DNA from 2 places in the Ensifer sp. EB106-03-01-XG145 genome. Region 1 is predicted to be linked to the other one. Evidence: predicted binding sites of a transcription regulator. Region 1 holds the regulator's gene; the other holds the start of a gene.
What was found. The regulator LexA, encoded in region 1, represses DNA repair genes until DNA is damaged. The targets are predictions, from matches to a motif close to TGTTCNNNNTGTGTTCNG.
Positions count from the first base shown of each region.

Region 2: recA (recombinase RecA) is a predicted target of LexA. The motif match lies at 4,556-4,573, and genes of this name have one in related genera.

Region 1 covers NZ_JBYTEC010000001.1:1,736,049-1,750,809, reverse strand. The annotation lists gene AC3WWH_RS08565 (D-alanyl-D-alanine carboxypeptidase family protein) at 1-226, opposite strand, end outside; gene AC3WWH_RS08560 (septal ring lytic transglycosylase RlpA family protein) at 290-1,321, opposite strand; tRNA gene AC3WWH_RS08555 (tRNA-Ser) at 1,635-1,724, shown strand; gene AC3WWH_RS08550 (hypothetical protein) at 1,871-2,590, opposite strand; gene AC3WWH_RS08545 (hypothetical protein) at 2,599-3,294, opposite strand; gene AC3WWH_RS08540 (hypothetical protein) at 3,554-3,850, shown strand; gene lexA (transcriptional repressor LexA) at 4,096-4,821, shown strand; gene AC3WWH_RS08530 (hypothetical protein) at 4,912-5,244, opposite strand; tRNA gene AC3WWH_RS08525 (tRNA-Cys) at 5,459-5,532, opposite strand; gene AC3WWH_RS08520 (thermonuclease family protein) at 5,685-6,407, opposite strand; gene AC3WWH_RS08515 (hypothetical protein) at 6,568-6,861, opposite strand; tRNA gene AC3WWH_RS08510 (tRNA-Asn) at 7,021-7,095, shown strand; gene AC3WWH_RS08505 (cryptochrome/photolyase family protein) at 7,192-8,640, shown strand; gene AC3WWH_RS08500 (SAM-dependent methyltransferase) at 8,734-9,987, shown strand; gene AC3WWH_RS08495 (SMR family transporter) at 10,068-10,439, shown strand; gene AC3WWH_RS08490 (SMR family transporter) at 10,426-10,752, shown strand; gene AC3WWH_RS08485 (SDR family NAD(P)-dependent oxidoreductase) at 10,740-11,579, opposite strand; gene AC3WWH_RS08480 (cysteine synthase A) at 11,884-12,924, shown strand; gene AC3WWH_RS08475 (alanyl-tRNA editing protein) at 12,932-13,681, shown strand; gene sseA (3-mercaptopyruvate sulfurtransferase) at 13,698-14,552, shown strand; gene AC3WWH_RS08465 (GNAT family N-acetyltransferase) at 14,557-14,761, shown strand, end outside.
Region 2 covers NZ_JBYTEC010000010.1:127,044-141,804, reverse strand. The annotation lists gene AC3WWH_RS22570 (SulP family inorganic anion transporter) at 1-417, shown strand, start outside; gene alaS (alanine--tRNA ligase) at 514-3,177, opposite strand; gene recA (recombinase RecA) at 3,406-4,497, opposite strand; gene AC3WWH_RS22555 (carbohydrate kinase family protein) at 4,819-5,766, shown strand; gene AC3WWH_RS22550 (pseudouridine-5'-phosphate glycosidase) at 5,798-6,727, shown strand; gene cckA (cell cycle histidine kinase CckA) at 6,827-9,454, opposite strand; gene AC3WWH_RS22540 (flagellar biosynthetic protein FliO) at 9,719-10,720, shown strand; gene dksA (RNA polymerase-binding protein DksA) at 10,847-11,266, opposite strand; gene AC3WWH_RS22530 (SixA phosphatase family protein) at 11,683-12,201, shown strand; gene AC3WWH_RS22525 (YcjX family GTP-binding protein) at 12,332-13,828, shown strand; gene AC3WWH_RS22520 (YcjF family protein) at 13,825-14,761, shown strand, end outside.

The sequences.
Region 1 (14,761 bases):
TGCCGAGAGCCTCGGCCACGACCTCCATCGTCATCAATTTGGCGAGCGATGCAGGCGGTATCGGTTGATTTTCGGCGCGTGAGAAAAGCACGGTGCCGGTTTCGGCATCGACAAGCAGGATCTGCTTTGCCTTGGTATCGAAAGCGGGCGCCGGTGTCTGCGCGAATACGGCGCCTGTAAACAGCGCAACGCCGAAAAACACCGCCGAAAACATCTTCATGCGCATGGGAAACTCCGGTTTCCCCTTGGGCATAGCAGCGTGGTCATTTTGGCACAACGCCGCCTGCGGTTAACGGACAGAACCGCTTGCTTTCTGGCGCTTGGCGTAATCGACAATCACTTGGGGGGTAAGCTGCTTCCGGTCGACCATAATCGCTTCAAACGGCGATTCGGCGTCGCTGACGCGGACTTCGACGTAAGCTGCAGCATAGGCCATGTTGCCATCGGGCATCGGGATGAACTCGGGCCGCTCACGCGGGATCGGGCCGATTTCCGGCAGCATCACGAACTCGTTCAGCGATTGCGGCTGGGCGAACTGCGGCACGGGAGCTGCGAGCGCCGTCACCGGTTCGCCAACATCGAGCGAGGCCTTTGCGGGGACGGTGATCGTGCCAAGGCTCTGTTTGCGGAACGGCTCGTTGGAGGCGACCATTACGCCGGTCGCGATCTGGCCTTCCGGCATCACGCTCGGGCCACGTTCGCCCTTCTGAACGTAGGACGCCATCAGATAGGGCATGTCGTTGCCTTCAAGCGGCGCGCGGCCGACATATTGCACGCGCACCTGCGCGCTGCCCTTGCGCTTGATATCGAGCATGTCGGCCGTCTTCGAGGAAACGTCGATGATCCGGCCGAATTCATAGGGGCCGCGATCGTTGACGCGCACAATGACGGACGTACCGTTTTCCATGTTGGTGACGCGCGCGTAGCTCGGCAGCGGGAACGTCGGATGGGCGGCCGACAGATGGGCCTTGTCATAGACCTCGCCGTTGGCGGTCAGGCGACCATGAAAGGCCGAGCCGTACCAGGAAGCCGTACCGGTCTTGTTGTAGCCGAAGTCTTCCCTCGGCTGATACCACTTGCCCTTGACCTGATAGGCCTTGCCGACCTGATAGCGTCCGCCGCCCTTGGGGATGTTGTTACCGGTGGCAACGCGCGGGCTCGCCTTCACGCCGTAAACGGATTCGGCGAAGTATTCCTTGCCCCGCGGCTTCTTTTTGATGCTCGACGTGGATCCGCAGGCCGCGAGCGTTACGCACAGCGCAGGAATTGCCGCAAGGCGCAGTCCCTTGACCAGATATGCCGCATTTTTACTGGATGTCATCTGTCCCACAACATCGATCGAATAAGCCGTACTCGAAACCTTCCGCTCGTGCCCCCAGCGGGAATCTCGGCGTCCCGAAACGGAACAGTCGATTAAACATGACAGCAACAAGGCGAAAATGCGAACTCATCCACAGATCAGCGCCGGATTTCATGCGTTATGGTTTACAGATGGTTACCGGCGGAGCGTGCCCGCGCACTCCAGTCCGGCCATCGAGAAAATCTTTCAGCGACGCATGTTAAATCTTGCAAAGCGACAGGGCTTCGCGCAATAACGCCGTGCCCGGTAAGCAGTTGACTGCGACTTCAGGCAAGGACAGGTGGCCGAGTGGTTTAAGGCTCTGGTCTTGAAAACCAGCGTACGGGAAACCGTACCGTGGGTTCGAATCCCACCCTGTCCGCCATTTTCCCAAGAAATATAGTCCGACGATGGACCGCCATCCCTGGCGGTGCTTCATTTTAACGAGCGCTTGTCGGCAGGCGTCAGCGCCGTGTGGTTCGCCTCGGGCAGACGACGACTGGGCCCTCCGCCTTTCACTCAAGCCGCAGGTTAGAGGCTGAACGGATCACGCGCTGAGCGTTTCTCGCTCGGCGCGTTGAACGGATCGGACTTCTTCTCCTTGGATTTGCGGCCCTCGTCGGCGATGATCTCATCCACGGCTCGCTGGCATTTCAGGAGTTCTTCCGCCGCCGGGCCGGTGCCGCGCAGACTGAGGTTTGCGACAACGCGATCGTCAAAGGCGATCGCCAACGTCCTTTTGCGCACGAACCCCGTCAGGAATTCCGCATCGGTGACGTTCACGAACAGGAACTTGCCGCTCTCGTCGCCGGCGGCGGTCGCCGCCGCACTCCAGGGATCGCTCTTGTCGAAGCGGAACGTCAGGTCATAGTCCTTGCCGACCTCGAGCGACTTCCAGTCGTCGCTGGCGAAACTCATGTAGAGTGGCGATTCGGAGCCCTTGGGATAGAACCCCAGGCGCAGCCTGATTCCGCCTTCGAATATCGACGTGATGAAACACGAGCCTTCCATCGACGTGTCGGAAGCAACGGTCCAGCCGCCGACTTCCTTCCATTTGATGATCTCGGACTCCTCAGCCACGGCCGGTCCCGTGGCCATCAGACAGCTCACCAACCCGAACAGCAATCTACGCATGCAAAACCCCCGTTTGCCCGCATTTTGATAGGTCGCCGCGTGACTGTCGAGGGTGGGTGACCCGCACCCATGCAAAATTTTAGGAATATTCACCTCTCCCCGCGGACCGACGCTCACGCCAAAGATCACATGGCAAAGGGATCTTTCGACGACTTGGTCTGGCCGCCGCCAGCAAAGGGGTCATTGTTTGGCGCATTCCCGCCGGCGCCCGCAAACGGATCGGCGGCCGCCCCCTGCCCGCCGTTTGGCATCAACGCAATCACCGCCTCCTGGCATTTGAACATCTCGCTGACGGCCTTCATCGAATCGCGCAGGCTGAGGCTCGCCACGACGCGCCCTTCGAACGCCAGCGCCAGCGTGTTCTTGCGCACGAATTCGGTGAAGAAGTCGGTGTTGGAGAAGTTGACGACCAGAGCCTTCGAGCCTGTGAGGTCCACGCCGAACGCGACAGCCGGCCACTGGCGGCCACGGTCGAGCTGCAAGGCGACGTCATACTCCCGCTGCGGCTCGATCGATTTCCAGTCGGCATTGCCGATCGAAAGAAACGCCAGGTTCGCCGATCCTCTCGGGTAAAAGCCGATTCGAAGGATCATTCCGGCGTCGTAGCTCGTCGCCGCATAGCACGAGCCGCCCAAGGACGGATCGGAGCCCACCGTCCAGGCATTGACCTCCTTCCAGATATTCGAACGCCCTTCTTCAGCAGAGGCCGCTCCCGCCGCCACCAACAGACAGAGAACCGCCAACGACAATCTACGCATGCAATCACCCCATTTTTCCCGCAAAGTTATCGTTTTTTTACTACCTGTCGAGACGTGCGACATCTTCACAACACGGATTTGTGCACGCCCGTAGCGAGGCCGCGACTTGGCGCAACCCATGCGATTGCGGCAAGGACGGCGCGCCAGGCTGAGGCGGCTTCGCCGCTGCGTGCCCCTGGCGCAAAACGGCCACAGCCTGCACCCAAAGAGCTGTTGAACACATGACAGTGATCGCCAAGCTTGCTGGACTTCGGAACGAAAGCGCGGTTCACATCGTTAACCGCCCCGTAGTCCCACCCTTGCATCAAAGTGGACGATCACCGTGCTTGCCGCCCTGCTTCTCGCTTCGATAGTCGCATCGCCTAATATGCCTGACGTCAAGCTCAGCGCCGCCACGGTGGACGAACTTCAGACCGATTTCGAGAGCGCCGTGCCATGCCATCAGATCGATGGACGCAAGGTGTGGAAGGGTGCGATCGCGTTCTACATCCAGTCGTTCGTCTATGATGGCGACAGGCCGGTCGCGACCGATGCGGCGGATGCCGTACTTCCAGAAGACAACAGCGCCGAGACGGTGAAGGAATTCGAAGACGCGTGCGCCGCCACGCAGCCGGCCTAGCCTCTTTGCACAAAAACGCTCGCGATTCGTTCGAATCGCCGTGCGTCGCGTAATGCGCTACGCCGCCGCCCTCCGTTTGGGCACGATCATCGCCCAAAGCCGCTCTGCTCCCGTAAAAGTGACCAATCGACACGCACAGACGCGCCAATTGTCTGAGTTCACGGAATTTTAGGCACTTGCGGAACACATATGGAACAGATAGTGTCTGTTCTTGATTTGTTTCACGCCTCTGGGAGCGACGTGCCATGCTGACCCGCAAGCAACAGGAATTGCTTCTCTTCATTCACGAACGCATGAAGGAGTCGGGCGTCCCACCATCTTTCGATGAAATGAAGGATGCGCTCGACCTGGCGTCGAAGTCCGGCATTCACCGCCTGATCACGGCACTCGAAGAACGCGGGTTCATTCGCCGTCTGCCGAACCGGGCTCGCGCGCTCGAGGTCATCAAGCTTCCGGAGGCTTACGTATCCAGCCAGCAGCAGCCCCGCCGCGGCTTCTCGCCCAGCGTGATCGAGGGCAGCCTCGGCAAGCCGCCAGTGGCCGCTCCTGCCGCACCGCCGAAGCCCGCGCCCGTGGCCGACAACACATCGGTTTCCGTGCCGGTCATGGGCCGCATCGCTGCCGGTGTGCCGATCTCGGCCATCCAGAATAACACGCACGACATTACCGTTCCGCTCGACATGATCGGCAACGGCGAACACTACGCTCTCGAAGTCAAGGGCGATTCGATGATCGAAGCCGGCATCTTCGACGGCGACACCGTGATCATCCGCAATGGCAATACGGCCAATCCCGGCGATATCATCGTGGCGCTCGTGGATGATGAGGAAGCGACGCTGAAGCGCTTCCGGCGCAAGGGCGCATCGATCGCGCTCGAAGCCGCGAACCCTGCCTACGAAACAAGGATTTTTGGGCCCGATCGGGTGAAGATCCAGGGCAAGCTCGTCGGGCTGATCCGCCGCTACCACTGATTCCGAGGGAAACCTGGCATCCGACCGAGCCTCGCCACCGCTTGCGGCTGCGAGGCTCTGTTTATTGAAGGCGACCTGAAGGCACGCCTCTTACTCGTGGATGGTGTACTCGCCGAGCTCGCAGAGGTCCTGCATGTCTTCGGTCGTATCGAGGCCGGAGCCTTCTTCGAACTCGAAGCGCATGTCGTACTTGCAGACCTCCCGGCCGTCGGCGATGGTGATCTCCATGTCTTCCCCTGGGTTCAGCACCTGCCGGCCGAAAACATCGTCTTCCCACTCGTTGACGCCCACAGGCGACGTATAGAAGTTCGTCAGCACTGCGCCCGTGTTGTTCTTCAGCTTGAAAACCAGATCCTCTGCCTGCGCCTCAAATGTGGTCGCAGCGAAGAGGGCCAAGGCCGTCAGGACAAGTTTCGTCTTCATATATGCCATTGCCTCCGTTTTGATGATGACGGACGCTACCGATGCGGCTGATGTCAGCGGAGTCATCGTTCCCCCTCTACCGATTTCACCGAAGCGATAAGATCCGATAGTGGCTTAGAAGACGTGGCTTGTGCGGGCGTGTGGAGGCAAACACACACAATCGCTCTGCCCTGAGGCAGAACGTCTATCCGCACTAAAATGAGGTGAGAGTTATTGGAGGCCTCGCCCGGAATTGAACCGGGGTACAAGGATTTGCAGTCCTCTGCGTCACCACTCCGCCACGAGGCCTCACAGCTCGGATAACCGAGCGTTGGCGCGGATTTAGAATGATTGCAGAAAAACCGCAAGAGGCATTTTCCGAAAAACGCGCCGTCGATTTGTAAGACGGATACTTTCCACAGAGCGATCGCGAACCTCCGCCGATCGCATCTGGGGTGGCCTCAACACCAGGGCGTCGCGTGTCCTGTCCACGGCCGCACCAGCCCCTCGGATACGAGCACACGCCCGATAGACTGGTCGCCGCGGGTGACCAGCCGCAGCTTTTCACCGGCCTTGGCATCCTGACGGCCGCTCGCCGTTTCCAGCCTGAAGTCACCCGCATTCAACAATTCGCGCAGGCGCTGCTTGGCATAGAAGCCGCGCGAACGTTCCTTGTCGCAGCTTGCCTGGCGAATACGCGGCGCATCGACGTCTGCGACGCGGATCGTTTCGCCGTGGTACAGGAAGGTGGCGCCGTCGATCACGCAGTTGTCGTTGCGAATCCCGCAGAAATAAAACTGATCCGTGCGAACGGATGCCGTCTTCACTTCCTCACTGGGCCGCACCACGGGTGTCGGCGCCTTGGCGCCGACGTCAACGGACGGCACCGGAGCGGCAAGGGCAACTCTTGTCACCGGATTCGGCTTCCGCTTCTCCGCCTGTTGCGCGGGACGCTCGTCCGCTTTCTGCGCGACACGAACGGGCTTCGGCCTCGACTCGTGTCGGGACGTGGACGCGACCACGTCCGATACCACCGGCCAATGTTTCAGTTCGGCGCGATGATCGTAAGCGACCACGCCGCCGACAGTGAGTGCGGCGGCCAGATACCACGGCGCCATACCGCCTTGTTTGCCCCTGCTCCGACCGGAATTCCGGCTTCGACGTTTCGTAGTGGCTTTGGCCATGCGTCCCCATCCTGATTCGCGACCGCATTATGCGTTTGATGGGTTGCCGAAAAGTTTTCGGCGGCCTCCCTCAACAAAGGGTTCAGCCGCTTCGCTGGGAATCAATTGGCAGAGAATCGAAGCCGAGGCATCCGGGACGGTTGACCGCAATAGCTCCGGTTCACGAGCCGTTCGAAGAATTGGCTCGTCCGCGCCAGCGCGCCCACCAGACAGCCAGCCGACGCCGGCGACGGCGGACGGATGGGATATCGTGCGAAAGCACGATGAGGCCCAACGGTATCATCCAGAAGCCGAGCACCGGCAGAAAGCCGAGAAAACCAAAGAAGATCAGGAGCGAGCCCAACAGGATACGCAGCAGTGGCGATTCCGGCAGCGTGATGCGCCACTTCCCGAGCACGATCTGACGCGTCTGCGGATCAATCCCGAAATGCGTCTGCTTCCTGTTTTTATTCATCATTCCCTATCCGGCATCTTTTCCCACAATTGGGGACTTCTCCACAGCCTGGCAACCGAACTTGTCATTTTTTTTGAAAAAACCGCTTGGCAAATCGGAAAAGCATGCGTATTAGCAGCCTCACTTCTGAAGCGCACAGCGAAACAGCGGCGCGGATGATCCCTGGTAGCTCAGCGGTAGAGCATTCGACTGTTAATCGACAGGTCGCCGGTTCGAATCCGGCCCGGGGAGCCAGTTTCGAAAAGAGCCATTTGCAGAAATGCGAATGGCTCTTTTTTCATTTTGCACCTAAGTTCCCCCGGTGATCAATCCCAGTCCTAGATAGCACCTATGACAAAGGCGGCGCCCATCATCGTCTGGTTCCGCAAGGACCTGCGCCTTGGCGACAACAGGGCCCTTGCGGCTGCGGCCAATGAGGCTGCCGTCATTCCGCTCTATATCCGGGAGCCGAACGAAAGCGGCAACGGTCCGCTGGGCACGGCGCAGCAATGGTGGCTGCACCATTCGCTGGAAGCGTTGGGGGCTCGACTGGGCCGGATCGGCTCGCGACTCATTCTCCGCTCCGGCGACCCACTGGACGTCCTCAGCGAGATGGCGCGCCTATCGGGAGCGAAGCGCGTCCATTGGAATCGCCGCTACGACCCGTGCGGCATCGCCACCGATACGGCCCTGAAGAAAGCACTCGCAGCTCAGGGCATCGCGGCCGAGAGCTTTGCCGGGCAATTGCTGCACGAACCCATGCGCTTGTTGACGACGACCGGTAGGCCCTATCGCGTCTTCACGCCTTTCTGGCGCGCGCTCGAAGCGAAGGTTGAGCCGGATCCGCCGATCGACGAGCCGCAAAAGATCGCGACGCCGGAAAGCTGGCCCGCTTCAGAACAGCTTGACGCGTGGTCGCTTCTGCCAACGAAACCGAACTGGGCAGCGACGTTCAGTGAAATATGGATGCCGGGGGAAAAAGGCGCGACCACCCGCCTCGACGAATTTATCGACGAAAAGCTTGCAGACTACAAAGTGCGCCGGGACCGTCCAGAGGCTGACGGCACATCCCTGCTCTCTCCTCACCTCGCCTTCGGAGAAATCTCGCCAGCGCAGGTCTGGCACGCGACGCAGGGAATCGAGACCGATGGCGGTGAAGGTGTTGCCACCTTTCGCAAGGAGATCGCGTGGCGCGAATTCTCCTACCATCTGTTGTTTCACTATCCCGAACTCCCGCGTCGCAATCTCGATCGCCGGTTCGATCGTTTCCGCTGGCTGAACGACGACGGCGATTTTTCCCGCTGGACCAAGGGTTTGACCGGATTCCCGATCGTGGACGCCGGCATGCGACAGCTCTGGCGGCATGGCTACATGCACAATCGCGTGCGCATGATCGCCGCCTCGTTCCTCATCAAGGACCTGCTGATCGACTGGCGGAAAGGCGAGCATTGGTTTCGCGACACCCTCGTGGATGCGGATCCGGCCAACAACGCCGCAAGCTGGCAATGGGTCGCTGGGTCGGGCGCGGATGCTGCGCCGTTCTTCCGGATTTTCAATCCTGTTCTCCAAGGCGAAAAATTCGACCCGGATGGAGCCTATGTGAAGCGATTCATACCGGAACTCGATCGGCTTGAGCCACGCTACATCCATCGCCCCTTTGCGGCTCCGGCTGCCGTGCTTTCGGGCGCCGGCATCGAGCTTGGCGCAACCTATCCAAAGCCGATCGTCGACCACGCCCTTGCGCGGGATCGGGCGCTTGCAGCGTTCCGCGAGATCACAAGCCCGCCGAGAGAACCGTAACGGATACAGGCCCCCGGTAGAAATCCATGGTTGGCGTCTCGAGCGATTGCCGCTAGGCTCACCTTACGGATGCAACAGCTGAGGGGGTGGTGTATGCGTGAGCTGGAAGCAAGTCTCGCCGCGTTCAACGGCGCACAGGAGCTTTCCGCCGAGAATCTCTCGATGGTCCTGCGGGATTTCCCATTGAAGGCACGCATGGTGCTCAGCGCGCTCGTGCATCTTCAGGCCGGGACATTGATGCTCACGGTGCCGGATGGCCGCAAACTGGTGATCAGGGGCAAGAGAGCGGGCCCAAGCGCGATCCTCACCTTGAACAACTGGAACCTGCCGCAACGCGCCGTGACAGGCGGCACGATCGGGGCGGCCGAAAGCTATATCGACGGCGACTGGGACAGTCCCGATGTCGGCGCTTTTCTCGAGCTCTTCCTCGTCAATGCCGAGATCGGCAAGCACTTCCCGAACCGGGCGCGCGGCCTGCTTCACCTTGTCGAAAAGTTCCTGCATTGGCGGAATGCCAATACGAAGTCCGGCGCACGCCGCAACATCTCCGCTCACTACGACCTCGGCAACGCCTTCTACAGCGAATGGCTGGATCCGAGCATGACCTATTCGTCCGCACTCTACGCCACCGGTGCCAACGACCTTCGCTCCGCGCAGGCGGCCAAATATCGCGCACTGGCGGAAGCCATCAACCTGCGCGCCGGCGACCACGTGCTGGAGATCGGCTGCGGCTGGGGAGGCTTTGCGGAATTCGCGGCGAGCGAGATCGGCTGCAAGGTGACCGGGTTGACGATCAGCCGCGAGCAACTGGCCTTCGCCCGCGAACGCATCCACCGGGCTGGCCTTGCCGACCGCGTCGAACTGAAATTCCAGGACTACCGCGAGGAAAAAGGCACCTATGACCGCATCGTCTCGATCGAAATGTTCGAGGCGGTCGGCGAAAAGTTCTGGGCGACCTATTTCTCACAGCTCAAGCGATGCCTGAAGCCCGGCGGCAAGGCCGGCCTGCAGATCATCACCATCAAGCCCGAAGCCTATGAGGAATACCGCGCCAATCCGGACTTCATCCAGAAATACGTTTTCCCGGGCGGAATGCTGCCGACGCGCGAACATCTCATCGACCTTGGCCGCCATGTCGGCCTGCGCATGATCAACGATTTCGGCTTCGGCATCGATTACGCCCGGACACTCGGCGAATGGCGCGAGCGCTTCTGGTCGGTCTGGAACAGGATCGAGCCGCTCGGCTTCGACCTGCGCTTCAAGCGGCTGTGGGAGTTCTATTTCTACTACTGCGAAGCCGGCTTTCGCGCCCGCAACATCGATGTCCGGCAAATCGTCTTCGAATAGGGATGCGCATCGCGCGTCTTTACCGCGTCACGCGTTGCGCTTAAGAGGCGGTCGTTCCAATTCTCTTTTGAAGGTTCCGCATGCGCCTTGCATGGTTTTTCCTCGCGCTCGCCATCGCGACCGAAGTGGTGGGGCTGACGGTGATGAAGGCCGCCTCTTCGAGCGGCTCTTATCTCGGCCACATCGTCATGTATGTCTCGATCGCGCTTTCCTACGTCTTCCTGGCCAAGGCCGTGAAGACGATCTCCGTTGGCGTCGCCTATGCGATATGGGAAGGTTCAGGCGTCGCGATCATCACGCTGGTTTCCGTCTTCGTCTTCGGCCATGTGTTGACCGGACGCGAAATGCTGGGGCTTTCGATGGCGATCGTCGGCATATTGCTCGTCAATGCCGGCGAACGCCATGACGAAGCCGAAGCCGCGGTGGAAGGAGCAGCCAATGAGCGCGCCTAGCATCTACTTCGCCTTGGCCGTGATGGCAGGCATCCTCGATGTCGCCGCCAACCTCGCCTCGACGAAATCGGAAGGGTTTGCCCGACGCGGCTGGGGCGCCCTCTCCATCCTGCTGGTGCTTGCCGCCTTCGCGCTGCTTGCCGAGGCCATCAAGGGCATGGAACTCGCTATCGCCTATGCCGTGCTTGGCGCGACCGGCATCTTCGGAACGGCCATCTGCGGACGGCTGCTCTTCGGACAGAAACTGAAGCCGATCGGCTGGGTCGGGCTTGGCCTCATCTTCGGCGCCGTGCTGGTGCTTCACACGGCCTGACGCCGATGCTCGCCGGAACCGGCGTGCTTCTTCGCTTCTCTTGCCTCGGTCACGACACCCGTCAGCCGCCTGATAAGAGCGAAATAGAGGCTATAGGGCAGCAGACGCATGAGCTTCACCGCATAGGTGAAATGCCGCGGAAAGGTGATTTCGAAGCGTCGGGACTTCAAACCCGCGATGATGCGATCCGCCGCCTGTTCGGAGGTGACGAGAGCCGGGCGCGGAAAGCGGATTCGTGCGGTGCCGGGCGTATCGACAAAGCCGGGGCAGATGATCTGCAGGCGGATGCCGATCCGATCGAGATCAAACTTGAGGCTTTCGGCCATATTGATCAGCGCAGCCTTGGAGGCACCGTAGGCGGCGCTGGTGGGCAATCCGCCATAGCCGGCGACGGAAGACACGATGGCGATGTGGCCGAAGCCCTGCGCCTTCATATGCGCGACGGCCGGCAGCAGGCAGTTGACCACCCCATTGAGATTGACTGCGAAACTCTTCTCGAAGGCTTCGCGATGGAGATCATCGCCTCGCACCGGGACGGCCACTCCGGCATTGAGGATCACCAATGACAGGTGGCCATGATCGTACTCGATCGCAGCCAACACGCGCTCCATGTCCTTTGGGTCGGTGACGTCGCCGTCGAGAACCGTGATCCTTCCGTCACCCGCCGCCTCATGCTGCAGGTCCACCAGCTTCTCGTGACTTCTGGCGGTGACGACCACCGAATAGCCTTCGCGCACCAACTTGAGCGCCAGCGCCCGCCCGATACCCGCGCTCGCGCCGGTAACCCAAGCCAGTTTATGTTCGGATTTCGCAGACTGAATACTCATCACTCACTCCTCGGCACGCGCCGGGAAACACGCACGCATCTCCTTGTGGGCGAAAAAGACTTGCCCGGCCCTTCATCGCGGCAACGCTCCTTGCCGCTGAGCCCCACATGCCTTGGAGACGATTTTTGTTCGGGACAGAGCGGCGGCGAAACGCTATTTCTTGCCTGAAGTGCAGGCTGAGCCGAAAACACGCCAACATTTCGGCGGTCCGGGATCGTTGTTGATTTTCGTCAGCCGCCGTTCGTATTTCCCTGGTACGTGTCGCCCTGCCCCGGCGCCTGTCCTCAAACACGAGGTTCTGAAAATGGCCATCCTACCGTCCGTCCTCGAAGCGATCGGCAACACACCCTTGATTCGGCTGAAGGCCGTGTCGGAGGCCACGGGCTGCGACATCCTCGGCAAGGCCGAGTTCCTCAATCCGGGGCAATCGGTGAAAGACCGCGCCGCACTCTGGATCATCCGGCAAGCGGAACGGAGCGGACAGTTGCGCCCGGGCGGGGTCATCGTCGAAGGCACGGCCGGCAACACCGGCATCGGGCTCGCGCTGGTCGGCCAGGCACTTGGCTATCGCACCGTCATCGTCATTCCGGAAACCCAGAGCCAGGAAAAGAAGGACGCCTTGCGGCTGCTTGGCGCCGAGCTCGTCGAAGTGCCGGCCGTTCCCTACAAGAACCCCAACAACTACGTGAAGATCTCCGGCCGGCTCGCCGAGCAACTGGCGAAGACCGAGCCGAACGGCGCCATCTGGGCCAACCAGTTCGACAACGTCGCCAACCGTGACGCGCACGTCGAAACCACGGCGCCGGAGATCTGGCGCGACACGGACGGCAAGGTCGATGGCTTCATCTGCGCCGTCGGCTCCGGCGGCACGCTCGCCGGCGTTGGACAGGGGCTGAAGGCGAAGAACCCGGCGATCAAGATCGGCCTTGCGGATCCGCAAGGGGCGGCACTCTACAACTTCTATACCAACGGCGAACTGAAGTCCGAGGGCAGCTCGATCACCGAGGGCATCGGCCAGGGCCGCATCACCGCCAATCTCGAGGGCTTCACGCCGGATTTCTCCTACCAGATTCCCGATTCGGAAGCGGTCCCCTATGTCTTCGACCTGATCGAGCGCGAAGGCATTTGCGTCGGCGGTTCGACGGGCATCAACATCGCCGGTGCCGTTCGTCTCGCCAGGGAGCTCGGCCCGGGACATACGATCGTGACGATCCTCTGCGACTATGGTAACCGCTATCAGTCGAAACTCTTCAATCCGGACTTCCTGGCCTCCAAGGGGCTGCCGGTGCCAAGCTGGTTGAAGACGTCTTCCCACATTGCGGTGCCATACGAATCAGTTGGATAGGAATGCGATGACCAGGACCGTGACCGCCCTTTTCCGAGACGATTTCTACCTCTCGACCTGCGAAGCAAGCGTCACCGGAATTCTGGAAGATGGCGGGATCGAACTGGATCAAACCTGCTTCTATGCAACCTCCGGTGGCCAGCCCGGCGACACCGGCTTTCTGGAGCGGGCCGACGGCAGCCGGATCGACATCGCGGTCGCCCGTCACGGCGAAACCAAGGATATCATCGTCCATGTGCCGGCCGAAGGGCAGTCGGTACCGGCTGTTGGCGAGAAACTCGTTCTGCATATCGACTGGCCCCGCCGCTATCGCCTGATGCGCATGCACACCGCCTGCCATCTGCTCTCGGTCGTCTGCCCCTTCCCGATCACCGGAGCCTCGGTCGGCGAAGACGAGAGCCGTGTCGATTTCGACATGAGCGAGACGATCGACAGGGACGACGTCACCACGGCGCTGATGAAGCTCGTCGAAGAAAACCATCCTGTCTACGTCCAGTGGATCACCGACGAGGAACTCGCCGCCAATCCCGGCGTCGTCAAATCGAAGAATGTGTGTCCGCCTGTTGGCCTTGGGCGCGTCAGCCTTGTCTGTATCGGCGAAAACTCGGCGATCGACAGCCAACCCTGCGGCGGTACCCATGTGTCGGAAACGCAGGAAGTGGGCGCCATCCACATCGCCAAGATCGAGAAAAAGGGTAAGGAGAACCGTCGGTTCCGTATCCGCTTCGGCATGCCCGAAGATCGCGCATCAGTTTGAGTAGGGAGTTGCGACCGTGACCAACAACAAAAGCGCCTTTGTCGTATCGGCTGATTGGCTGCAGGAGCGCCTCGGCGATCCCTCGATACGGATCCTCGACGCCGCCTGGTACCTGCCGGCCCAGAACCGCAACCCGAAGGCGGAATACGATGCCGGGCACATTCCCGGTGCCGTCTTCTTCGATCAGGACGTTATTGCCGACCACACGAGTGGCCTGCCTCACACCCTGCCCTCGCCGGAAGCCTTTGCCTCGGCGGTTGGTGCGCTGGGCGTCAGCGAAAAGGACACGATCGTCGTCTACGATGGTCCCGGCATCATGACCGCTCCACGCGTGTGGTGGATGCTGCGCATCATGGGCGCCAGGAACGTCTACGTGCTCGACGGCGGCATGGACGGCTGGAACACGGAGGGGCGCCCCGTCAGCACCGAGGTACCCTCACCCAAGCCGGTAACGTTCAACGTCAATTTCAATCCGGCGGCCGTGACCTCCTTCGCGCGGATGACGGAAATCGTTGCCGATCGCTCGATCCAGATCGCCGATGCCCGCGGTGCCGGACGGTTCTATGGCGAGGAGCCGGAGCCGCGTGCCGGCATGCGCTCGGGCCATATGCCCGGCGCGCACAGCCTTCCCTCCGGTACTTTCTCGGAAAACGGAAAGTTCAAGGATCTCGCGACGCTTCGCCAAACTTTCGCCGACGCCGGCGTCGATCTTTCCAAACCTGTCGTTACGACCTGCGGCTCCGGTGTCACCGCCGCCATCATCACGCTGGCGCTGCAATCGCTCGGCCACACGGACAACACGCTCTATGACGGTTCCTGGTCGGAGTGGGGTGGCCGCGCAGACACGACGATCGTAACCGGTCGAGAGTGATATCATGCGCTCGCCAAAGCTCGCCTCCCTGACAGCGCATGTAACCGAACTCGAGATGACGGCACCGCCGAAGCAGAGCCTGCCGATGCCGGTCAATATCCAGACGGCGATCCTGCGTGTCTCGGACATCCCGCTCAGCTACTATCGCTTCTTGTACCTGCGTGTCGGCCGCCGCTGGCACTGGACCGAGCGGCTGCGGATGAACGACG
Region 2 (14,761 bases), on a different contig from region 1:
GCCAAGAGCATCGCCATCGGCAAAGCGAAGCGCCCAGGATCCAGCGCGGAAGAAAATGGCGCCGAGGAACATCCCGTTGCCGCCGACGACCCGGATACGGTGATCTATCACATTTCCGGCGTCTTCTTCTTCGGCTCCGCGGCAACTGTTGGCTCGGTGCTGGACCGGATTGCCGACCAGCGCCGCAACTTCATTCTTGATTGCAGCGACGTGCCTTTCATGGATTCAACCGCGGCTAACGTGATCGAAGGCACCGTCCGAAAGGCCGAACGGACCGGCGTGCGCTTCATCGTTACCGGCGCCTCGCACCAAGTCCGGCGCATGCTGGCGAGCCACGACGTGCACGAGCCACGTGTCGCAACGTTTGCGTCCATCGAACTTGCGCTCGACAACATCCGCGGTGCGACGAAAGAATAGAGAATTCAGAGCGATGCCGACGTTTTCTAACAATTTGAGGACATCGAACAAAAAAGGGCGCCGAAGTGGCGCCCTTCTAGTTTCTGTCTTTGACGGTTACCCGGCCAGTGCAACGGCCACGGCCTCGATGGCTTCGGCCGCCTTCTCACCATCCGGACCACCGGCCTGGGCCATGTCAGGACGTCCGCCGCCACCCTTGCCGCCGAGCGCGGCTGATGCGACGCGAACGAGGTCGACGGCGCTGAGCTTCGAGGTCAGATCGTCGGTGACGGCCACGACCGCACTCGCCTTGCCATCGCCGGACACGCCGACGAAAGCGACGACGCCAGAGCCGAGGCTCTTCTTGCCGTCATCGGCAAGGCTCTTCAGATCCTTGGGCTCGACGCCCGAGACGACCTTGCCGAGGAAACGAACGCCAGCGATGTCGCGGGCTGCGTCGGCGGAACCCGCCTCGCCGCCACCGCCGAGCGCCAGCTTCTTCTTGGCTTCGGTCAGTTCGCGTTCCAGCTTGCGGCGTTCGTCGAGCAGCGCCTCGACGCGGCCGAGCACGTCGCCCGGCTGAACCTTCAGCGTGTTGGCGAGTGTCTTCACGCGCTCGTCCTGCTCGTTGAGATAGGCGCGTGCGGCTTCGCCGGTCAGCGCCTCGATGCGGCGAACGCCGGCGCCGACTGCGCTTTCCGAAACGACACGGACGAGACCGATGTCACCGGTGGCCGACACGTGGGTACCGCCGCAAAGCTCGACGGAATAGGCGCGGTTGGCCTTGGAACCGTGAATGCCGCGGCCCATCGAGACGACGCGCACTTCGTCGCCATACTTCTCGCCAAAGAGTGCCATCGCGCCTTCGGCGATCGCATCGTCGACGCTCATCAGGCGCGTGGTCACCGGCGTGTTCTGCACGATGATCTCGTTGGCCATTTCCTCCACGATCTTCAGCTCTTCCGCCGTCATCGGCTTCGGATGCGAAACGTCGAAGCGCAGGCGTTCCGGGGCTACCAGCGAGCCCTTCTGGGCGACATGGGTGCCGAGCACTTCGCGCAGCGCCTCATGCAGCAGGTGGGTTGCCGAGTGGTTGGCGCGCAGGCGCGAGCGGCGCGCATGGTCGACGTCGAGCTGCGCGGCGTCGCCGGTCTTCACCGTACCTTCAGCAACGGTCGCGAAATGAACGAAGAGCCCCTCGCCGCGCTTCTGCGTGTCGGTCACGACAAGCTTGCCGGTTTCGGTGGTGATCGTGCCGGTGTCGCCCATCTGGCCGCCCGATTCGCCGTAGAACGGCGTCTGGTTGAGCACCACCTGGACCGTGTCGCCCTTGGCTGCCGAAGCGACGACGGCGCCGTCGCGCACGATCGCCTGGATCACGCCTTCGGCGGTCTCGGTGTCATAGCCGAGGAAGTCGGTGGCGCCGTGCTTTTCCTTGAGCTCGAACCAGATCGTCTCGGTCGCCGCTTCGCCCGAGCCGGCCCAGTTGGCGCGGGCTTCGGCCTTCTGGCGCTCCATGGCGACAGAGAAGGCGTCGGTATCGACGGTGATGCCCTTGGCGCGCAGGGCGTCCTGGGTCAGGTCGAGCGGGAAGCCGTAGGTGTCGTAGAGCTTGAAGGCGGTTTCGCCGTTGAACTGGTCGCCTTCCGAGAGATCGGCAGATGCGTCCGAAAGCAAGTTCAGACCGCGCTCCAGCGTCTTGCGGAAGCGGGTTTCCTCAAGCTTCAGCGTCTCGGAGATCAGCGCTTCTGCGCGCATCAGTTCCGGATAGGCGCGGCCCATCTGGCCGACCAGCGCCGGCAAGAGCTTCCACATCAACGGATCCCGGGCACCGAGCAATTGCGCGTGGCGCATGGCGCGGCGCATGATGCGGCGCAGCACGTAACCGCGGCCCTCGTTCGACGGCAGCACGCCGTCGGCAATCAGGAAAGCGGACGAACGCAGATGGTCGGCAATGACACGATGGCTGGCGCGCTGGTCGCCCTCGGCCTTGACGCCGGTTGCTTCCTCGGAAGCTGCGATCAGGGCGCGGAAAAGGTCGATGTCGTAGTTGTCGTGCTGGCCCTGCAGCACCGCTGCCAGGCGCTCGAGGCCCATGCCGGTGTCGATCGACGGACGCGGCAGGTTGACCCGCTCTTCCTTGGTGATCTGCTCGTACTGCATGAAGACGAGGTTCCAGATCTCGATGAAACGGTCACCGTCCTCGTCGGCCGAGCCGGGCGGTCCACCCCAGATATGGTCGCCATGGTCGTAGAAGATTTCCGAGCATGGGCCGCAGGGCCCGGTATCGCCCATGGCCCAGAAGTTGTCGCTCGTCGGAATGCGGATGATGCGGTCGTCGGAGAAGCCGGCGATCTTCTTCCAGAGATCGAAGGCTTCGTCGTCGGTGTGGTAGACCGTGACCAGCAGGCGCTTGGCGTCGAGGCCGTATTCCCTAGTGATCAGGTTCCAGGCAAGCTCGATGGCTTTCTCCTTGAAGTAATCGCCAAAGGAGAAGTTGCCGAGCATTTCGAAGAAGGTGTGATGGCGCGCGGTGTAGCCGACATTGTCGAGGTCGTTGTGCTTGCCGCCGGCGCGCACGCATTTCTGCGCGGTCACGGCCGTCGAATAGGGACGCTGTTCCAGGCCGGTGAAGACGTTCTTGAACTGCACCATGCCGGCATTGGTGAACATCAATGTCGGGTCGTTGCGCGGCACCAACGGGCTCGACGACACGACCTCATGACCGTTCCTGCGGAAATAGTCGAGAAAGGTCGACCGGATTTCATTCACGCCGCTCATCTTGCGTCCTATTCTAAAGCACCGATTCCGGCCCGGATCCGGCATCTGCCGCGCCACTAAGCCATTGTCCTTAAACCCCGTGGCCATCCATGATGGCCACGCCCTCCAACGCCCTCGGTCGCCGGAACCAAAGGCTTTTATCGTTCACGTATCATACTGTCCAGACGGCAGCAAAAAACCGGCCGTCATAGGACGACCGGTTCTCCGGAAGCTTCAGTTCCTGGTGTTTCACGCCTCGGCGGCGTCGTCGCTGCCGTCGTCGGGTTCCGGGCCGCCGTTTTCGAGGAACCGGTCGGCGATCAGGCCGGCGTTCTGGCGCAGCGCCGTCTCGATCTCACGCGCCAGGTCCGGGTTGTCGCGCAGGAACGTCTTGGCGTTCTCGCGGCCCTGGCCGAGGCGCTGGCTGTTATAGGAGAACCAGGCACCGGATTTCTCGACGATGCCGGCCTTGACGCCGAGATCGACGAGTTCGCCGGTCTTGGAAACGCCTTCGCCATACATGATGTCGAACTCGACCTGCTTGAAGGGCGGCGCCATCTTGTTCTTGACGACCTTGACACGGGTCTGGTTGCCGACGACCTCTTCGCGCTCCTTGACCGAACCGATGCGGCGGATGTCGAGGCGGACCGAGGCGTAGAACTTCAGCGCGTTGCCGCCGGTGGTGGTTTCCGGCGAACCGAACATGACGCCGATCTTCATGCGGATCTGGTTGATGAAGATGACCATGCAGTTCGACTTGGAGATCGACGCGGTCAGCTTGCGCAGCGCCTGGCTCATCAGGCGTGCCTGCATGCCCGGCAGGCTGTCGCCCATTTCGCCTTCGATTTCGGCGCGCGGCACAAGCGCTGCGACGGAGTCGACGACGAGAACGTCGATCGCACCGGAGCGCACCAGCGTGTCGGTGATCTCAAGCGCCTGCTCGCCGGTGTCCGGCTGCGAGATCAGGAGGTTTTCGAGATCGACACCGAGCTTGCGCGCATAGATCGGATCGAGCGCGTGTTCGGCGTCGACGAAGGCGCAGATGCCGCCCTTCTTCTGTGCTTCGGCGATCGTCTGCAGCGCCAGCGTCGTCTTACCCGAGCTTTCCGGGCCGTAAATTTCAACGATGCGGCCCTTCGGCAGGCCGCCGATGCCGAGCGCGATGTCGAGGCTGAGAGAACCCGTCGAGACGGTTTCGATCTCGATGATGCTGTCCTTCCCACCGAGCTTCATGATCGATCCCTTGCCGAACGACCGTTCGATCTGGGAAAGTGCCGCTTCAAGTGCCTTGCTTTTATCCACCGATTTGTCCTCTACGAGCCGCAAAGAGTTTTGTGCCATTTGGTCCACCTTTAGGTTATTGAAGCTACCGAGGCAATGAAGCCGCCGCAGGAGTTTTTGTACATGTTTTGTTCCGTATTTGCAAGAGCAGGACAATATATTGAAAAACAATGATTATCTTGGTTTCGTTCTTTTCATGTTCACGGGATTGAAACCATAGGTTCTCAAATGCGCGCAGTACGTCTTCAAACCTGCCCCTCAGGGCTTGGCCGATTCGCCTGAGACGAAGAGATCGGGCGCATGGGTCCTTGGAATTTGGACCTCGGCCATTGCAGAAAGCCAACAGATATTTCGGCCGATGGGCCAAGCAGAGGAACATTCATGACGGAAGCTGAAATCGCCGTCTTCGGCGGAGCGCATATCGACAGGCGCGGCCGCATATCGGGGACGACCACACCGGGTTCCAGCAATCCCGGCACCTGGTTCGAAGAGGCTGGCGGTGGCGGCTTCAACGCGGCCCGCAACCTTGCGCGCCTTGGCCATGGCGTGCGCATGATCAGCACTCGCGGCGGCGATGCCGCCGGCGAGATGGTGACGGCGGCGGCGGCCGCAGCAGGGGTCATCGACAGCCCCCTCACCTTTCTCGATCGCCAGACGCCGAGCTACACCGCGATCCTTGAAAACGACGGCAATCTGGTGATCGCGCTCGCCGACATGGAACTCTACCGGCTGTTCTCGCCGCGACAATTGCAACGCCGGGCGCTCCGCGATGTCGTCGCCACGAGCAGGCTCGTGCTGACGGACGCCAACCTGCCGGAGGAAACGATCGCCGCGCTGGTCCAGTCGGCCGCGGGCAACGGGCGCCTCGTCGCCGGCATTGCCGTTTCGCCCGCCAAGGTCATCCGCTACCGGCCGTGCCTCCCCCATCTCTCCTTCCTGTTCATGAATGAATCCGAGGCACGGGCGCTGACCGGCAAGGACGCGGCCGAGGCGGAAGCATGGCCGGCGCTTTTGAGAAGCGCGGGCCTCAATGGCGGCGTGGTCACACGCGGCGGCCGCGCGGTCGTCGCCTTCGATGGCGACAGCATCTGCGTTGCCGTTCCGCCGGCGCTCCCGGCACTGGCCGACGTGACCGGCGCCGGTGATGCGCTTGCCTCCGGCTTCCTCTCCGCGCGCCTCGCCGGCTGCAATCTGACCGAGTGCCTGCGGCACGGCATCGCAGCCGCCGGAATCACATTGCGCTCTCCCTTGGCCGCATCCGAAGAGATGTCCGCGGCCAATCTCGAACAGGCGCTGGCTCTTGTGCCCACGCCCCAAATGCTGTCATGACAATTGCCAGCAGAACTCCCAAGGAAAGACCATGACCAAACCCGCTTCTCCCTCCCTGCCGATGGCATATTCCGACGAGGTCGCAGCCGCCAAGGCGCGTGGCGCGCCGATCGTGGCGCTGGAATCGACCATCATCACCCATGGCATGCCCTATCCCGGCAATCTGAACATGGCCCGCAGCGTCGAAGCGATCATCCGCGAACAGGGTGCCGTGCCGGCAACGATCGCCGTCATCCATGGCGTGCTGCATATCGGCCTTGATGACGCCAAGCTCGAGGAGTTGGCGAAGACGGAAGGTGCGATGAAGGTCTCGCGCGCCGACCTCGCCTTCGCGATCGCCGAGCGCCGCACGGGCGCAACCACCGTCGCCGCGACGATGATTGCGGCTGCCCGCGCCGGCATCCGCGTCTTTGCGACCGGCGGCATCGGTGGCGTGCACCGCGGCGCCGAACTCAGCTTCGACGTCTCCGCCGACCTCGACGAACTTGCCCGCACCGGCGTCATCGTCGTCTGCGCCGGCGCCAAGGCGATCCTCGACATTCCGAAGACGCTCGAAGTGCTCGAAACCCGCGGTGTCCCCGTCGTCACCTATGACAGCGAAGTCTTCCCGGCCTTCTGGTCGCGCGACAGCGGCCTCAAGAGCCCGCTGATGCTGAACAGCCCGGCGGCGATCGCCAACTTCCAGAACATGCGCGAACTGCTCGGCGTCGACGGCGGCATGCTGGTAGCCAATCCGGTGCCGGAGGAAAGCGAAATCCCGCGCGAAGAGATGGAAATCTACATCGCCCGCGCGCTCGACAATGCCGAGAGCGATGAGATCACCGGCAAGGCCGTCACGCCTTACCTGCTCGACAATCTCTTCCACATGACCGAAGGCCGCAGCCTCGAGACCAACATCGCGCTGGTCGAGAACAATGCGCGCCTTGCCGGCGAGATCGCGGTCGCGCTCAACGCCAAGTAATTCCGATAGGATACCAGACGAAAAAGCCCGGCACGCAAGCGCCGGGCTTTTTCATGTCCGGCTTCCACCGGCTGATGATTTCAGTGTCAGACCGCTGATCTAGGAGTCGAGCATTTCGCGCACGGAGACTGCGAGCTGCTTCAGCGAGAACGGCTTCGGCAGGAAGCCGAATTTCGCATCCGCCGGCAGGTTGCGGGCAAAGGCGTCTTCGGCATAGCCGGAAACGAAGATGAACTTCAGGTCTGGATACTTCTTCCGCAGTTCGGTCAGCAGCGTCGGTCCGTCCATCTCGGGCATCACCACGTCAGAGACGACGATATCCACCGCGCCATCGAGCTCTTCCATGATATCGAGCGCTTCGACGCCGGAGCCCGCCTCGTAGACTGTGTAGCCGCGCGTTTCCAGCATGCGCTTGCCGCCGCGGCGTACCGCCTCCTCGTCCTCGACAAGCAGGACGACGGCCGAATCCCCGGTGAGATCGGCCGGCTCCTCGGTCTTTGCCGCCGGTGCTGCAATTGTCTGCGCTACCCGCGCCGGAGCCGCCTCCGCCGTTTCTGTCGCCGCCGGGTTGGTCTCTTCGACCGCTACCGGCACCTCGATGTGGCGCGGCAGCAGGATGCGGAAGGTCGTACCCTTGCCGACTTCCGATTCCGGATAGATGTAACCGCCCGACTGCTTGATGATGCCATAGACCATCGACAGGCCGAGACCAGTGCCCTTGCCGACTTCCTTGGTGGTGAAGAACGGCTCGAAAATCTTGTCGAGGATCTCAGGCGGGATGCCGGTCCCCTGGTCGGCGACCTCGACCATCACGAAATCGTCGTCCGGCAACTCGCGTCGTCCGAAGGCGGCAACCTCGGCGGCAGGCAGGTTGCGCGTCCGAAGGGTGATCGTGCCGCCCTCCGGCATTGCGTCGCGGGCATTGACCGCCAGGTTCAGCAGCACCTGTTCGAACTGGCCGAGATCGGTCTTGACCGGCCAAAGATCGCGGCCATAGTCCACCTCGACCTTGACGTTGGTTCCGGTCATGCGGTCGACCAGCATGCGCAGGTCGCCGATCACATCCGTCATATTGAGCACCGTCGGCCGCATCGTCTGCTTGCGCGAGAAGGCGAGCAATTGGCGCACAAGCACTGCAGCGCGGTTGGCGTTGCGCTTGATCTCCATGAGATCGGCAAAGCTCGGATCTGCCGTACGGGCCGACAGGAGCAGGTGGTCGGACGACAGCAGGATCGCCGTCAGTACGTTGTTGAAGTCGTGCGCGATGCCGCCGGCGAGCGTGCCCACAGCGTTCATCTTCTGGGTCTGCGCCATCTGGTTCTCGAGCGCCTTCTGCTCGGTGATTTCAAGCGCATGGATGATTGCCGCTTCCTCTGGCGACTGATCGCTCTGGTCGATTACGGCGTTGATATAGAAGCGGAAGTGGCGCTCACCATCCTTCGGGTGCAGCGCATCGATCGGCGCGATGTCACCCTGCCGGTCCTTGGCTGCCGCCAGCGCCTCGTGCAGACGGCCCTTTTCGGTTTCGTGCACCACGGCTTCGATCAGCGCTCCGCGCTCGACCTCGTCCTGCGAGACGAGGCCGGAGAAGAGCTTCAGGAACGGCGCGTTGGTGCGCAGAATCCGGCCATTGCCATCGACGGAGGCGATCGCCATCGGCGTATTGTTGAAGAAGCGGGTAAAGCGCATTGCCGCGCTCGACGCCGATTGCTCGTTGTCCTCGCCGCCTTCGCGCGACATGACGATGGTGCGGCTTTCGCCGGGTGCCCCGTCGCGCGTCGAGGAGACCCGGTGGATCATGCGCACCGGCAGGCTCTGGCCGTTCAGCTTGCGCAGATCGAGGTCGAGCATCTTGGTTTTCTTCAGGCCAGGCTCCGCCTGCACGGCCTGAACCAGCGTCAGCCCCTCGCCGGCCACCAGGTCGCCGATGCTGATCGACCCCGGCTGGAACTTGGTCAGGTCGATGCCGAGCCAATCGGCGAGCGTGGCATTGATGTAGAAGATCTCGCCCTTGCGCCCGGCAGAGAAGAAGCCGGCCGGCGCGTGGTCGAGATAGTCGATCGCGTTCTGCAGTTCCTTGAAGAAGCGCTCCTGGTCGTCGCGCTCCGCCGTAATGTCGGCAATCTGCCAGAGATAAAGCGGATTGCGCTCGCTGTCTTCGAGCGGCAGCACCCGCGCCTTCAGCCGGAACCAATGGGCGCCGGAGCCGCTGGAGGTGCTGGTCGCGAGCGGCTTCAGCAGGCGGAATTCCTCATGCCCCTGCTTGCCCTCGTGTAGACCGTTCGTCAGCCGATAGATCGCTTCCGTCGCCTCGCGATTGCGCGACAGGATGGTTTCCAGCGACTGGATGCCGGCGGCGCTCTTGGCACCCGTCAGCGCGCCATAGGCGGCGTTGGCGTAGATGATCCGGCCCTTGCGGTCGGTGACGATCGTGCCGTCCTCATGGGCATCGAGAAAGGCGCGCGCCAGTTCGTCCGGGCGCGACTGCGGCATGACCTCGATGAAGCCGATGACGGAGGAGACGAGGAAGAAGATGCCGACCATGGCAAGAACGCCGAGGATGCCGAGAACGATCTCGTTTTCCATCTCGTTCTTGAAGATCACGAAGGCGATGGCTGACACGGTGAGGACGATCGCGAGCAGAACGATCCGCAGCACGGTGCCTGGCCTGACGCCACGGTCAACAACCGGCATCTGGTAGTCGCCTGACTGCCGCAATTTCGTCATCGGATCCTCTTATGCGGCCGGCACCGCGCGCGCGGGCCGGCACTTCCGGCCGGTATCCGCGTAATCCACCGGGCGAAATCGGTCATTCCCGATACGCCCTCGATCATTCGGACAAGAATCATCTTTAACAATCAGAGATAACAGCAAAAAGCACCTCTGCGGAAGCATTGCAGCCAATTCACAGGGAATGTCGGCGAAGTCCTTGTCCGGGCCCGAAAAAAGCCGTCAAATACTGGCACTCGAAAGGCAGAAGGAGTTCAGCCTATGATGGAAACGATCATCGCAGACAATGGCAGCCGGTTCGTCATCGCCGCCGCAGCCGTCGCGATCGGACTTCTCTGCCTCGTGGCCGTGCTCTGGATCATGCGCAATCGCCCCTCCTCGCCCTTCATTCGCGGCGGCAAGAACCGCCAGCCGCGCCTTGCCGTGCTCGATGCCGCTGCCGTCGACACCCGTCGCCGCCTGGTGCTCGTGCGCCGCGATGATGTCGAACATCTGATCATGATCGGCGGCCCGACGGATATCGTCATCGAGAGCCGGATCGGTGCGCCCGAGGAGCGCGCGGCCGTCGCGGAGCGCAAGATTGAGGAACCGCTGGCAGTGGACAGCCGGCCGGCAACGCGAGAGCTTCCGCAACAAGCCGCACCTTCGCTTGAAGCTGAAACCGTCGCCGCCGTAACGCCGGTCCGCCCCGTTGCCCAACCGGAGGAACAACCGGTCACCCGTATCGAGCCGGCCGCGCCGCCGCGCGTTGTCGTGGAGCAGCGCCCGGTCGCCGCACCCGTCCTTGCGGCCGAACAACGTCCGCCTGTCCGTCCGTCCGTGCAGCAGGCTCCGGAAATCCCGGCTGTCACGGCCGCTTCGGCGCCCCAGTCGAACTTCGAAATCGCCATAAACAGGTCCGCACCGGCGGTCCAGCAAGTCCAGGCGCAGCCAATCCCCGTACAACCCGTGCAGTTGCAGCGCCCGGCCCCCACCATCCAGCAGCCCCAGCCGACGCCGGCCACTGCCCTCACGGATTTCGAGCGCCTGCTCGATGCGGAGATCAGCGGCGACCTGCAGCGTCTTGGCCCGGCCACAGTACCGAACCCAGTCACCGTTGCCTCCACGAACATGGTGGCACCGGAGAGCCGCTCCCTGGCGCCATCCGGCCGTCAGGAGCCGACGCTTGGCGCCCCCGGCGCCGAAGGCGGCCGCAAGGAGCCGACCATCGAAGAAGAAATGAACCGTATGCTGGCCGATATCTCGGCCGGCCGGAAGCCATAGCTTCCCCTCGCGGGTGACGCCGCTGGGCATCGCGAAGCGGTCCACCCTTGGTAAGCAATCGGTCCAAAAGAAAAAGGCGCGGTTTGAGCCGCGCCTTTTTTCAGACAGTTCCGATAGTCGGATATCTTATTCGTCCCGGTAGACCTTTTCCCGACGCTCGTGACGCTCTTGCGCCTCGATCGACAGGGTTGCGATTGGCCGTGCGTCCAGCCGCTTCAGGCCGATTGGCTCACCGGTCTCTTCGCAGTAGCCGTAGGTGCCTTCATCGAGCCGTTGCAGCGCCGCGTCGATCTTGGAGATCAGCTTGCGCTGACGGTCCCGGGCTCTGAGCTCAATTGCCCGATCCGTTTCGGAAGAAGCCCTGTCTGCGAGATCGGGATGATTGGCGCTCTCCTCTGCCAAGTGATCCAGTGTCTCGCGTGCCTCACGAAGGATGTCATTTTTCCAAGCATTCAACTTGGCCCGGAAATACGCCCGGTGGTTGGCATTCATGAATTCATCGTCCTCGGATAGGACGAAGGTACTAAGATCGATCTTCTCACTCAACGCGATTCTCCTGAAGAACATCTCATTGCGGCGCTGTATAGACCTATGGAAGCCTTGATTCAAGCCTCGGAACAGGCACTCAACCGTATTTTAATATTGCTCGCGATTCAGGCTAACTGACGAATATTTCATCAAAATTACACATTGGAACTTGAATTCCTGCTTGTACGTACCGCTGCGTCCGGCCGTCCTCGCTGAAAAGTGACACTGATGTGTTTGCGTCATTGGATCGCCTGATCGCGACCGCGGCAAAGCGCAGCAGCTTGCCGATCCCCGGAAAAAAGCAGCCGGCAGCTTGATCTTTGCGGCTCCCGAGGGAAAAGGTGGAGGTCTGCCGGGCGACGCGCAAGCTGTGCCCGGACAACACCATTCGACCCTGCCGCCACAAGCGACAGGCAGCCACCGGAAACCGCTCGATGCAAGACAGCGCCCCCAAGGCCCTTCGCCTTTACCTTCTGCGGCACGCACGCTCCGGTTGGGCGTTGCCCGGGCAACGCGACTTCGACCGGGCGCTGGACGAGGTCGGTTATGTCGATGCGGAACGGCTCGCGCAGACGGCTGCCGACCGCGGCATCCGCCCCGAGCGCATCCTCTGTTCCACCGCCGTGCGCTGCCGCGAAACCGCCGAACCGTTCTTTCGCACCGTCAGTGAAAGTCTCGATATCCGTTACATCGATGCACTCTATTCGGGACCGGCAACGGTCTACTTCGATCTCATCGACGCCCATCGGCATCTGAATTCGCTGATGCTGGTCGGGCACAACCCGATGATCGAGCAATTGCTTCACCGGCTGATCGGAGACGACGCAGCGCGTGAGGCGTTTGCCTACGGTTATCCGCCGGGGGGGCTTTCGATCCTCGACCTGCCCGTCGTCGCGCCGAAAGATGGCGCAGCGGTCGCGACATTGGTCTCGATCCTGCTGCCCAACCAATAGAAGAATTGCCGGATCCTCGTTGCGACCGGGGAAATATTGCCTATATCGCGGTGGCTGCCTGCGTGCGACAGTTCTGCCGGACGACGCCAGCAGACGCCCCACGGAACTACGCCGCAAGAAAGAGCAAGATTTGGCGCCCAACCTGACCAGCTTCAAAGACGACGCCCTGATTGCGCTCGACAATCTGACCGACCGAGCCTCCGGCCTCGTCAATCCCTCCATCCGCCTCGGTGTCACCGGTCTGTCGCGCTCCGGCAAGACGGTTTTCATCTCGTCGCTGGTGCACAATCTCCTGAACGGCGGACGCCTGCCGGTGTTCGAGCCCGTGCGTTCCGGGCGGGTCTCGAAGGTCAGGCTTCAACCGCAGCCGGACGATGCCGTACCGCGCTTCCAATACGAGGACCACATCGCTGCCCTGGTGCGCGATCGCATCTGGCCGGATTCGACCCGCGCCATTTCGCAACTGCGCATCACGATCGACTATGAGAGTGCCAGCGGCTGGAACCGGCTGTTCTCTCCCGGCCGCCTGTCGCTCGATATCGTCGATTACCCCGGTGAGTGGTTGCTCGATCTGCCCCTGCTGGCACAGGATTTCCGCGCGTTCAGCAACAACGCCGTGGCACGCGCCCATGCCGCCAGCCGGAGCACCTTTTCGGCGGAGTGGCTGACGCTGGCCGCTTCGGCCGGACCGACGGCCGTTGCCGACGAGGCGAGCGCCCGCAGGCTTGCCGAAAGTTTCACGGGCTATCTGAGGGCCTGCAAGGCGGACGAACGCTCTCCTTCGACCCTCCCGCCTGGCCGCTTCCTGATGCCGGGCGATCTCGAGGGGTCGCCGGCACTCACCTTCTCGCCGCTTCCCGATCTCCCGGATGGCCGCGCACCGAAAGGTTCGCTCTGGGCGATGATGGAGCGGCGCTACGAGGCCTACAAGAAGCATGTGGTGAGCCCGTTCTTTCGCGAACACTTCGCACGGCTCGACCGCCAGATCGTGCTGGTCGATGCGCTCCAGGCGATCAACAATGGCCCCGAAGCGCTGCTCGATCTCGAGCAGGCGCTTGCCGACGTGCTCGCCTGCTTCCGCCCGGGAACCAACAGCTGGCTCTCCTCCTTCCTGACACGCCGGATCGACAAGGTGCTGATCGCCGCGACGAAGGCGGATCATCTGCATCACGAAAGCCACGACCGGTTGGAGCGCATCTCCGCGCGCCTGGTCGATCGCGCCGCGCAGAGCATCGGCATGAGCGGCGCCGGCCTCGAGGTCATGGCGCTTGCATCCGTCAGGGCGACCCGCGAAGCGACCGTCAACCACGACGGCCATGCGCTGCCGGTGATCGTCGGCACCCCGATCGCCGGCGAGGAGATCAACGGCGAAATCTTTGACGGCGAGAAGAAAACCGCAATATTTCCCGGTGACTTGCCGGAAGATCCTGAAGTGCTCTTCAAGGCGATCGAGATGCAGTCGGGCGGAACGACCTTCGTCGAAAGCGCCCACCCTCTGCCAGAGCTCAGCTTCGTCCGCTTCCGCCCGCCGCATCTCGAGGAAACCGGCGGCGGCTTAAAACTGTCGGTACCGCATATCCGTCTCGACCGAGCCATGCAATTTCTGTTCGGAGACCGGCTCGCATGAGTGACGATAGTAACGGCCGCAGCCGCCGACCCGGCGCCTTTTCGGTTGGAGAGGAGAAGCCTGTCCAGGCCGCCCCACAGTCGCGCGTCCCGCGTTCGCCCGCGAGCTTCGATGACAATGTGGTGCTGACGCCGGATGCGGAAGATCCGTTCCGCGAGACCACGCTGGCGGTCGAGGCGCTCGCGTTGCCGGAAGCAAGCCCGCGCAAGCGTCGCCTGTCGGTCGGCAAGATCGCGATCGGCGCGCTCGGCATCATCCTGTCGCTTGCCGCCGGGCTGTGGGTCGACCGCCTGCTGCGCGATCTCTTCACTCGCGCCGATTGGCTCGGTTACTCCGCCCTTGCCGTCGTCGCGATCGGACTGCTGGCGCTGCTGATCGTCGTTGCCCGCGAGCTCTCCGGGATGATGCAGCTTACCGCCATCCAGAAGCTGAAATCGGAAACGGAGGCTGCAGCGACCTCGGGCAACACCAAGCGCGCGCGGTCGGCGCAGACGAAGCTCGTCCATCTGCTGGCCAGCAACCCACGAACGGCACGCGGCCGCACGCGGCTGAAGGAAACCGAGGGCGAGATCATCGATGGGCCGCATCTGATCGAACTCACCGAACGCGAACTCCTGAGCCCGCTCGACCGCGAGGCCCGCCGCCTCATTCTTGCCGCCTCGAAGCGCGTATCGATCGTCACAGCCGTCAGCCCGCGTGCCTTGGTCGACCTCGGTTATGTGCTCTATGAATCCGCCCGCCTGATCCGCTCCATGGCCGAACTCTACGGCGGCCGCCCCGGCACGCTCGGTCTGCTGAGGCTGATGCGCGACGTCATCGCCCATCTTGCCGTTACCGGCTCGATCGCCGCCGGTGACAGCCTCATCCAGCAGGTGCTTGGTCACGGCCTCGCCTCGAAGCTCTCGGCGCGTCTTGGCGAAGGCGTGATCAACG